Alloyangia pacifica: one gene and its partner. The protein of the gene in region 1 binds, or shares a complex with, the protein of each later gene. Links are inferred from orthologs where the notes say so. Each region holds a gene or a part of one and is shown on either strand. Other genes may lie near its edges.

Evidence for each region. Proteins that work in one complex are often made in the same cells at the same time.
Region 2: the proteins of CEW88_RS11365 (region 1) and xseA are in contact, whole or in part, in a cryo-EM structure (PDB 8TXR), measured with the Escherichia coli proteins. The link is inferred for Alloyangia pacifica from one-to-one orthologs.

Annotation. Positions count from the first base shown.
Region 1 is NZ_CP022189.1:2,355,390-2,360,520, forward strand. Bases 939-3,869 are described here. They hold CEW88_RS11365 (exodeoxyribonuclease VII small subunit), read right to left. Parts: upstream 2,560-3,869; coding sequence 2,317-2,559; downstream 939-2,316. Other genes in these bases: dxs (1-deoxy-D-xylulose-5-phosphate synthase), read right to left, coding at 939-1,423; CEW88_RS11360 (polyprenyl synthetase family protein), read right to left, coding at 1,441-2,310; CEW88_RS11370 (histone deacetylase family protein), read right to left, coding at 2,556-3,482; CEW88_RS11375 (response regulator), read right to left, coding at 3,582-3,869. In the rest of the region: more of dxs, read right to left, coding at 1-938; more of CEW88_RS11375, read right to left, coding at 3,870-4,286; CEW88_RS11380 (MarR family winged helix-turn-helix transcriptional regulator), read right to left, coding at 4,283-4,795; CEW88_RS11385 (branched-chain amino acid aminotransferase), read left to right, coding at 4,951-5,131. UniProt on the Escherichia coli protein: Bidirectionally degrades single-stranded DNA into large acid-insoluble oligonucleotides, which are then degraded further into small acid-soluble oligonucleotides.
Region 2 is NZ_CP022189.1:973,696-978,877, reverse strand. Bases 1,373-4,354 are described here. They hold xseA (exodeoxyribonuclease VII large subunit), read right to left. Parts: upstream 3,618-4,354; coding sequence 2,127-3,617; downstream 1,373-2,126. Other genes in these bases: purD (phosphoribosylamine--glycine ligase), read left to right, coding at 3,784-4,354; CEW88_RS04705 (hypothetical protein), read left to right, coding at 1,634-2,029; CEW88_RS04710 (lytic transglycosylase domain-containing protein), read left to right, coding at 1,373-1,568. Outside these bases: signal recognition particle-docking protein FtsY, read right to left, coding at 1-555; more of CEW88_RS04710, read left to right, coding at 666-1,372; more of purD, read left to right, coding at 4,355-5,046; CEW88_RS04690 (5-formyltetrahydrofolate cyclo-ligase), read right to left, coding at 5,126-5,182. UniProt on the Escherichia coli protein: Bidirectionally degrades single-stranded DNA into large acid-insoluble oligonucleotides, which are then degraded further into small acid-soluble oligonucleotides.

The DNA of each region.
Region 1 (5,131 bases):
CCTCGTCATGCGCGGCGGCGGTGGCGACCATATTGACCAGTTCGGACTCGTCGGCGGCGGCCATGACCACCATGCCCGGCAAGTTGGCCATGAAGGCGACGTCATACGCGCCCGCGTGGGTGGCGCCGTCGGCGCCCACCAGCCCTGCGCGGTCGATGGCGAAGCGCACCGGCAGGCGCTGGATCGCCACGTCGTGCACCACCTGATCGTAGCCCCGCTGCAGGAAGGTCGAATACATGGCGCAGAAGGGTTTCATCCCGCCCGCCGCGAGACCCGCGGAGAAGGTCACCCCGTGCTGCTCGGCGATGCCCACGTCGAAAACGCGGTCCGGGAAGCGCTCGGCCATCAGGTCGAGCCCCGTGCCGTCGGGCATGGCGGCGGTCACCGCACAGATCCGCGGATCCGCGGCGGCGAGCTGCGTGAGGGCTCTGGCGAAGACCTTGGTGTAGGCTGGCGCATTGGAGGGTGCCTTCTTCTGCTCGCCGGTGACCACGTCGAACTTGGCGCGGGCATGGCCGCGGTCGGCCGAGCCCTCGGCCGGGGCATAGCCCTTGCCCTTTTTGGTCAGCACGTGGATCAGGATCGGTCCGGTGGCCCGCGCCTTGACCGCGCGCAGCACCGGCAGCAGCTGGTCGAGGTCGTGCCCGTCGATCGGGCCGAGATAGGAAAAGCCCAACTCCTCGAAGAGCGTGCCGCCCACCGTCATCGACTTCAGCAAGTCCTTGGCGCGCTTGGCACCCTCGCGGAAGGGCGGCGGCAGCAGGCTCACAGCACCCTTGGCGGCGGCCTTGAGATCGTGGAACGGCGCCTCTGCATAGAGCCGGCTGAGGTAGGACGACATGGCGCCGGTCGGCGGCGCGATGGACATCTCGTTGTCGTTGAGGATGACGATCAGCCGCTTGCCGAGGTGGCCAGCGTTGTTCATCGCCTCGAAGGCCATGCCCGCCGACATCGAGCCGTCGCCGATCACCGCGATGGCATCGCCAAGCCCGGTCTCGCAGGAACCGCCGAGCTCGCGCGCCATGGCAAATCCGAGCGCGGCACTGATCGAGGTCGAGCTGTGGCCGGCGCCGAAGGGGTCATAGGGGCTCTCGGAGCGTTTCGCGAAGCCCGACAGCCCATCCTTCATGCGCAGCGTGCGGATGCGGTCGCGGCGGCCGGTGAGGATCTTGTGCGGGTAGCACTGGTGCGAGACGTCCCAGATCAGCTTGTCTCGCGGCGTGTCGAAGACCGCGTGCAATGCCACCGTCAGCTCCACCACGCCGAGCCCGGCCCCAAGGTGACCACCCGTTTCGGAGACAGCCGAAATGGTTTCGGAACGCAACTCGTGGGCAAGCCGGATCAGCTCGTCATCCGAGAGCCGCTTGAGATCGGCGGGCGTGGTCACACGGTCGAGCATGGGAGTCTCGGGGCGGGAGGACATAGGGTGCACCTCTGGCGTCAGTTGCTGCGGGAGATAACGAAGCGGGCTGCGGCCCGCAAGTTTTCCGCCCGGTCTGCATAGGGAGATAGTGCGTCGCAGGCCTCGTCCACCAGTTGCTGCGCGCGCAGCTTGGCGGCGTCGAGTCCCAGCAGCGAGACGAAGGTGGCCTTGCCGCGCCCGGCATCCTTGCCCACGGCCTTGCCCATCATCGCCGCATCGCCTTCGACGTCGAGGATGTCGTCGGCGATCTGGAAGGCAAGACCGAGCCGGTCCGCGTAGGCGGTGAGCGGCGCCGGGTCGACCTCGGCCAGCCGCGCGCCGGCCTCTGCAGACCAGCGGATCAAAGCACCGGTCTTACCTGCCTGCAGCGCGGTGATCTGCGCCAGGTCCAGCGGCACGTCGGTGGCCTCGGCGGCCATGTCGAGCGCCTGCCCCATGACCATGCCGCGCGCGCCCGCGGCGCGGGCCAGCGACAGCGCCAGATCGGCGCGCACCGCGCCCGAGGGATGGCAACGCGGGTGGCTCACCAGCTCGAAGCCGAGCGCCTGCAGCGCATCCCCGGCGAGGACCGCCGTCGCCTCGTCCCACTTGCGGTGCACCGTGGGCAGACCCCGGCGCAGGTCGTCATTGTCCATGCAAGGCAGATCGTCATGCACCAGCGAATAGGCGTGCACGGCTTCGATGGCGCAGGCGGACCAGATCGCGTGGCCCTCGGGCACCCCGTGCAGCCGGGCGGATTCCAGCACCAGATAACCGCGCAGCGCCTTGCCGCCGCGGGTGGCATAGCCCATGGCCTCGACCACCGGCAGTGCCTCGTGCTCGTCCAGGACACTTTCGAGGTGGGCGGCGACTGCCGCCGCCGCACCGACCAGGGATTGTGCGAACATGGAGGGTCAGAGCCCCTCGACCGGCTTGGTGCCCGTGGGCTCGCCGTTCGCGTCGAGGGTGATCGCGGCGACCTTCTCCTCGGCCGCCTTGAGCTTGGTCTCGCAGTGCTTCCGCAACTCGCTGCCGCGCTGGTAGAGCGCAATCGACTCCTCGAGCGGCACCTCGCCGCGTTCGAGCTGGGTCACCACCTGCTCGAGCTCCGCCATTGCCTGTTCAAAGCTCATCTCTGCGACGGGGGTGTCAGTCATCTGCCTGCCTCGATCAATTCTTCTACGTGCACCCGGGCCGAGTCCGCGAGCGCGCGCAGATCATAACCACCTTCGAGAAGCGAGACCACCCGCCCCTGCGCGGTGCCCTGCGCGATCCGGCAAAGCTCGCGGGTGAGCCATTCGAAGTCCTCCTCGCGCCAGTTGAGCTCGGCCAGCGGGTCGTCGGCATGGGCGTCGAAGCCGGCCGAAATGATGACGAGCTCGGGACGGAAGGCCTCGAGCCGCGGGAAGGCCTGTGCCGCGTAGGCGGCGCGCATCTCCGCGCCTCCGCTGCCCGGCGGCAGGGGGAGGTTGAGCACATTGTGGTGCCCGCCGGTCTCGTCGGCCGCGCCGGTGCCGGGCCAGAGCGGGTATTGCTGCGAGGTGACAACCAAAGCGCGCGGCTCATCCCAGAGAAGGGCCTGCGTGCCGTTGCCGTGGTGCACGTCAAAGTCGACGATGGCGACGCGCTCCAGCCCGTGGTGGTCGAGCGCGTGTTTCGCCGCGATCGCCGCATTGCCGAAGAGGCAGAAGCCCATGGGCGTCTCGGCCTCGGCGTGGTGGCCAGGCGGACGGGTGGCGCAGAAGGCGGTCTTTACCTCCCCCGCCAGAACTGCATCCACCGCCCGCACCGCTCCGCCGACCGCGCGCCGCGCGGCCTCCAGCGAACGCGGCGAGAGCCAGGTGTCCTCGTCGAGCGGGATCAGCCCTTCGCCGGGCAGCGCCCCGCTCAGCCGGTCGAGATAGGCCTGAGGGTGCACCCGCAGGATGTCGCGATCCTCGCAGCGCGGCGCAGCTAAGCGCAACAGATCAAGCCCCTGCAAGGCGTGCAGCACGTGGTCGAGCCGGGCCACCTGTTCGGGGTGGCCGTCGGGTGTCAGGTGGTCGAGACAGTCGGCATGGGTGATCAGCGCGCAGCCCATTGTGGCCCTCCTCCGGTTGTGGGTCCGAGGCAGCAGAGCGTGATTCCTCTGCAGGGACAAGGGCAGGTACGCCGGCAGGCGGACCCCCTCCTGCTGCGGTCAATCAGGCGCCAGCATGTATCCCGCGCCGCGCACGGTCTGCAGATAGCGCGGTTGCTTGGGATCGCTCTCGATTTTACGGCGCAGGCGGGTGATCTGCACGTCGACCGCGCGCTCCTGCGCCTGACCCTTGTCGCGGCCCAGTTCCTCGACCAGCCGCGTGCGGCTCAGCGCCTCGCCGGGCTTGGCCGAGAAGATGCGCATCAGCTGGCTCTCGGTCGCGGTCAGCCGCACCAGGTCGTCGCCGTGCCACATCTCGCCGCGCTCGATGTCGTAGCGGATCGGGCCGAGGGTCAGCAGCTTGGGCTGGATCGCGTCGGCGGCGGGGCTCTCGGGCATGCGGCGCAGGATCGCGTTGATCCGCAGCAACAGCTCCTTGGGCTCGAAGGGCTTGGCCAGGTAGTCGTCCGCCCCGGCCTCGAGCCCGGCAATCCGGTCCTCGGTCTCGCCCCGGGCGGTGAGCAGCATGATCGGCGTGTGGCGGGTCTCGCGAAGCGCGCGGGTGAGGCTGATGCCGTCCTCACCGGGCATCATCACGTCGAGCACGATCAGGTCGAAATCGAGCCCCGCGAGAAGCCGCCGCGCATGCGCCGCGTCGCGCGCCGCGCTGACAAGAAAGCCGTGGCGGATCAGGAACTTCTGCAGTAGGCTCCGGATGCGTTCATCGTCGTCGACGATCAGCAGATGCGCGTCTGGATCGCTCATCCGCGGTTCTCCCGGAGCCGCTGGTACTGGCGCTGCATCTCGGGGTCCATCATCGCCTCGAGCACCTGCTTGAAGCCCGCCACCGCCTCGGGTCCGACCTGCCGGTACGCCGCCCGCATCCGCGCGCGCTGCGCGTCTGAGAGCTGCTTTTCCAGCGCGTCCCCGGCCTCGGTCAGGTAAAGATGGCGCTCGCGCTTGTCGGCGCGGCCAACCCGGCTTTCGACCAGCCCGTCCTCGACCAGCGTGCGCAGCACCCGGTTGAGCGATTGCTTGGTGACCCCGAGAATATTGAGCAGGTTGTTGACCGTGGTGCCCGGCGCGCAATGGATGAAATGGATCGCGCGATGGTGGGCCCGACCGTAGCTGAGCCCCTGCAGGATGCGGTCCGGGTCGGCGGTGAACCCGCGATAGGCGAAGAACATCGCCTCGATCCCCTGCCGCAGCTGCTCATCCGTCAGAAAGAGCAGCGACTCACCGCCCAGAACCTGACTTGCCGACGCCTCTGCCATGAAACCCTCTGCGTTCGTTTTCTGCACTTTAAGTCAGCGTTGTTGACATTCCAAGAGCGAACTGTTAGCGAGTCGCAGTTTTTGCGCAACATTATGTCCGAGGCGGACCTAAAGAACGCAACTAATGCAAAGCGCCTGTGTGAAGGAGATGACCCATGGACGGAGCTTTCGACGACCGCGACGGCAAGATCTGGATGGATGGCCAGATGGTGGAATGGCGAGATGCCAAGGTTCACGTCCTGACGCATGCGCTGCATTACGCGAGCTCGGTCTTCGAGGGCGAGCGGGCCTACAACGGCAAGATCTTCCTCGGCCACGAGCATTCCAAGCGGCTGC
Region 2 (5,182 bases), 1.4 Mb from region 1 along the record:
CACCGGCGCGGCAGGCTGCGTCTTGCCGAAGAGCCGCCCGATGAGACCGCCGCCGCGCTGCGTCTGCTGCGGCACCTCCGGATCCTGCAGAGGCGCCGGGATCTCCAGCGGCGCGGGCATGGGAGACGGGTCCGAGGGCGGCATCACCGGCGCTTCCAGCGGCGCGGGCCGGGGGTCGGCGGGCGGCGGGGCCTGCGGTGTTTCCGGCTCGGGCTGCGGCTCCGTCTCCGGCAGAGGCGGCGCCTCGGGCTCCGGAGCGGGCGGCGTTTCCTGCGGTGGTGCGGGCGGCACTTCTTCCGGCGTCGGCGGGGTCTCGGGCGCAGGCGCGGGCGGCGTCTCGGGGACCGGCGGCGGCACGTTCGGGCCGGGGGTCTCGGGGGCCGGAGTCCCGGGGGTCGGCGTCTCGGGGGTCGGCGTCTGCGGCACCTCGGGGGTTTCGGGCGCCATTTCGGGAGCGTCTTGCGTGCCCCCCTCCTGGACGATCGCGTCCAGCCCTTCCTCGAGCTTCGAGGAGGATTTGAAGAGCTTGCTCTTGAGCTTGCCGAAGAAGGACATGGCTGGACCTCTCAATGCCTTTGCTTTCACCTAATACGTGCCGCGCGCAGATAAAAGTGTGAGTTGACCTTTCCGCCCCGCGGCGCCTTCATGGGTGCATGTTGCGGGCCGTGTTTTTCCTCGTCCTCCTGCTTGCCGCGCCGCTGCTGCGGGCCGAGCCTCCCGCCCCGTCCGACGGCGCCCGGGAGCCGGGAACGCTCTGCTCGCCCGGCGCCTTCGGGTCTGTGCATTGCATCCGGCCCTCTTATTTCGTGCATGACACCTGCGAGGCGCTCGAGGAGCTCGCGCTGCGCAACGGGCTCGACCCCGGCTTCTTCGCCCGGCTCATCTGGCAAGAAAGCCGGTTCAACCCCAACGCCCTCAGCCCCGCCAACGCCCAGGGCATCGCCCAGTTCATCCCGTCGACCGCGAAGCTGCGCGGCCTCAAGGATCCCTACAACCCTGCAGAGGCGCTGGAATATTCGGCGCAATACCTCGGCGAGCTGACCCGTCGGTACGGCAACCAGGGACTGGCGGCGGTGGCATACAACGGCGGCGAGGCACGGGCCGACGGGCTGATGTCGCGGCGCGGCGGGCTGGCGCGCGAGACGATCAACTACGTGGCGATCATCACCGGGCTCGCCGCCGAGACCTGGCGCGACACCCCGCCCGAGACCCATGACTTCCGGCTGCAGGGCGAAAAGCCCTTCCAGCAGGCCTGCCACGAGCTGGCGCGCGAGCGCAAGCTGACCAAATATCCCGAGGCCCGCCCCCCACTGCATCCCTGGGGCGTGCAGATCGCCTTCGGCACCACCCAGGACCGGGCGCTGGCGCAATTCCGCCGCCGCGCCAAGGCCTGTTCCGGCCCGATCGGCGGCGAACAGCCCGAGCTGGTCTGGCAAAAAAGCCGCGCCAGCCCGCGGGGGGGCTACTGGATGGCACGGATCGGGCGCGACGGTCGCAGCGCAGCGGCAAATCTCTGCGCAGAGCTTCGACAATCGGGCTGCATCTGCGCCGTCTACCGCAATTCCTGAACGCCCCCGGCGCGCGTGGTCACTTCTCCCTTTCGCCGCCGACCCTCCTCTGGCAGGCTGCACCCATGACACGCCTCGTGCTCCTCCTCTTCTGCCTGCTTGCCAGCCCGCCCGCCGCCGCCCAGCCGATGAGCGCCGAGGAATTCGAGTCCTATGTCACCGGCAAGACGCTCTACTTCGGCAGCGGCGGGGCGCCCTACGGGGTCGAGCAATACCTGCCGGACCGCCGGGTGCGCTGGTCCTTCCTGGACGGCGAGTGCAAGGACGGCCGCTGGTACGCCGAGGCCCAGATGATCTGCTTCGTCTACGAGGATATGAACGCCCCGCAATGCTGGAGTTTCTACCGCGAGAGCGGCAAACTGCGGGCGGTGTTTCAGAACGACCCGCAGAACACGGTGCTCTACGAGGCGCAGCAGGGCGACACGCCGATGCTCTGCTACGGGCCAGACACCGGCGTCTGAAGACGGCGCCTCGCCGATCGCGCGCACCGTCCGGTTGCATTTCATGGGCCGAGATATCCCTCGGCGCGGCGGGGGCCGAGCCCCGGGTCTCGACGCCTCAGAACAGGCTCCCCTGCTCCGGCGCCTTGGCCTTCCTGGGCTTGCCCGAGGCCGCGCCGCCGATCTTCATCCGCCCGTCGGCAAATTCGATCTCTAGCCCGGCGGCCTCCTTCGCGGCGGAAGCCGTGGTCAGCACCTGCCCACCCTCGCCGCGCACCACCGCGTAGCCGCGCGCCAGCGTGCCCTTGTAGCTCAGCGTTTGCAGGAGACGGTCAAGCCCGTCGAGCTTGGCCCGGGGCTCCTCGACCCTGCGTGTGCCAGCATCATCGAGCCGCTTGCCGAGCGCGCTCAGCCGGTCGGCCCCGAGCGCGATCTCGCGCTGGATTGGCCGGATCGACAGCCGGTCGGCGCGGCGCCCCAGCGCCTCGGCGCGGGTGGCAAGCATGCGGCTCAGCAGCCCCGGGCGCAGCGCCCCGGCGGGCTGCGAGAGCGCCAGCCGGCGCCGGTCGACCCCGCGGATCAGCGCCTGCGGCAGCCGGTCCGACAGCAGGTCGAGCCGCTGGCGCGGCTGGTCCAGAAGCGCCTCGGCCCGCGGCAATGCCCGGGCCAGATCGCGCAGCCGCTGGCCGCGCACCTCGAGCCGGTGGCTGAGCGCGCGGGTCAGCCGCAGCTGTCCCTCCCCGGTCCGCGCCAGAAGCTCCATACGCACCGGCACCGCCATCTCGGCGGCGGCGGTTGGCGTCGGCGCGCGGCGGTCCGAGACGAAGTCGATGAGCGTGGTGTCGGTCTCATGGCCCACCGCCGAGATCAGCGGGATTTTCGAGGCCGCGGCCGCCCGCGCCACGATCTCTTCATTGAAGCCCCAGAGATCCTCCACCGAGCCGCCGCCCCGGGCGACGATCAGCAGGTCGGGCCGCGGCAGCGCGCCGCCCGGGCTGAGCGCGTTGAACCCCTCGATGGCCCGGGCGACCTCGGCGGCCGAACTCTTGCCCTGCACCGCGACGGGCCAGATCAGCACCTTGCGCGGGAAACGCTCGCGCAGCCGGTGCAGGATATCGCGGATCACCGCCCCCGAGGGCGAGGTCACGACCCCGATGATCTCGGGCAGGAACGGCAGCGGCTTCTTGCGGGCGGGATCAAAGAGCCCCTCGGCCTGCAGCATCGCCTTGCGCTTTTCCAGCATCGCCATGAGCGCACCGAGCCCGGCGGGGCGCATGTCCTCGATGATGATCTGGTAGCGCGACTGGCCGGGATAGGTGGTCAGCCGCCCGGTGGCGATCACCTCCATGCCTTCCTCGGGCTGCATTTCGAGCTTGGAAGCGACGCCGCGCCAGACGATGCCCGAGATCACCGACTTGTCGTCCTTGAGGTCGAGGTAGAGATGCCCCGAGCGCGGCCGCGAAATCCGCCCCAGCTCGCCGCGCACCCGCACGAAGCCGAACTCGCCCTCGATCACCCGTTTCACCGCGCCTGACAGCTCCGAGACGGTGAATTCCGGCATGTTGCCGTCGCCTGCGTCTCCGGGGGTATCGTCTTCGAAAAGGTCCATGGTGCCCGTCTTGCCGTAAGTGCCCTGTCCGGGCTGGTCCGCCCGCGCTTTGCCCAGACTAGCGCCCGGCGGCGCCAAGGGAAAGGTGGGCGCGTCCTGCCGTCTTGCCAGAGCCCCCCGCCGCCGGTAGGAAGCCCGCGATCCTCACCTTGAAAGAGCGGGCCCCATGAACATCCTCATCCTCGGCGGCGGCGGTCGCGAACATGCCCTGGCCTGGGCCGTGATGCAGAACCCCAAGTGCGACAAGCTGATCGTCGCGCCGGGCAATGCCGGGATCGCGCAGATCGCCGAATGCGCCTCGCTCGACGTCGAGGACGGCGGCGCGGTGGCGGAATTCGCCGGTGAGAACGCCATCGACCTCGTCATCGTCGGCCCCGAGGCGCCGCTCGCCGCGGGCGTTGCCGACCGGCTGCGCGAGGCAGGCGTGCTGGTCTTCGGCCCCTCCAAGGAGGCTGCCCGGCTCGAGGCCTCGAAGAGCTTTACCAAGGAAATCTGCGACGCCGCCAACGCGCCCACCGCCGGCTACGGCCACTTCACCGACGCCGCAAGCGCCAAGGCGCACGTGCGCGCCCAGGGCGCGCCGATCGTGGTCAAGGCCGACGGGCTCGCCGCCGGCAAGGGCGTGATCATCGCCGAGACCGTGGCGCAGGCCGAAGAGGCGATCGACGACATGTTCGGCGGCGCCTTCGGCGGGGCCGGCGCCGAGGTGGTGATCGAGGAGTTCATGACCGGCGAGGAGGCGTCCTACTTCGTGCTGGTCGACGGGACCGACGTGCTGCCCATCGGCACCGCGCAGGACCACAAGCGCGTCGGCGAGGGCGACACCGGCCCCAACACCGGCGGCATGGGCGCCTATTCCCCCGCCCCGGTGCTCTCGGACGAGGTGGCGCAAAAGGCGCTCGACGAGATCGTCCGCCCCACCATGGCCGAGATGGCGCGCCGCGGCACGCCCTACCAGGGCGTGCTTTACGTCGGCCTGATGATCGAGAACGGACAACCGCGCCTCGTGGAATACAACGTCCGCTTCGGCGATCCCGAGTGCCAGGTGCTGATGATGCGCCTTGGCGGCCAGGTGCTGGACCTGCTCCACGCCTGTGCCGAGGGCCGACTGGCCGAGGCCAAGGTGACCTGGGCCGACGATCACGCGATGACCGTGGTGATGGCCGCCGAGGGCTACCCGGGCGCCTACGAGAAGGGCACGGTGATCTCCGGGCTCGAGGGCCTGCCCGAGGACAGCTTCACCCAGATGTTCCACGCCGGCACCGCCGAGAAGGACGGCAAGATCGTCGCCAACGGCGGCAGGGTGCTGAACGCCACCGCCCGCGGCGCCACACTCGCCGAGGCGCAGGCGCGTGCCTATGCGCTGGTGGATGCCGTGGACTGGCCCGAAGGGTTCTGCCGGCGCGACATCGGCTGGCGGGCGCTCTGACACCGGCGCTCCCGGCACAGCCGTGAAACCGGGGCGTACCGGCATCTGCCGCGCCCCGCACCGGTCTCGCTCGGCGCGCTCAGCCTCGGCTCGGCGCGATCACCTCGGTCGGGGTCACGATCATGTCGAGCGGCGC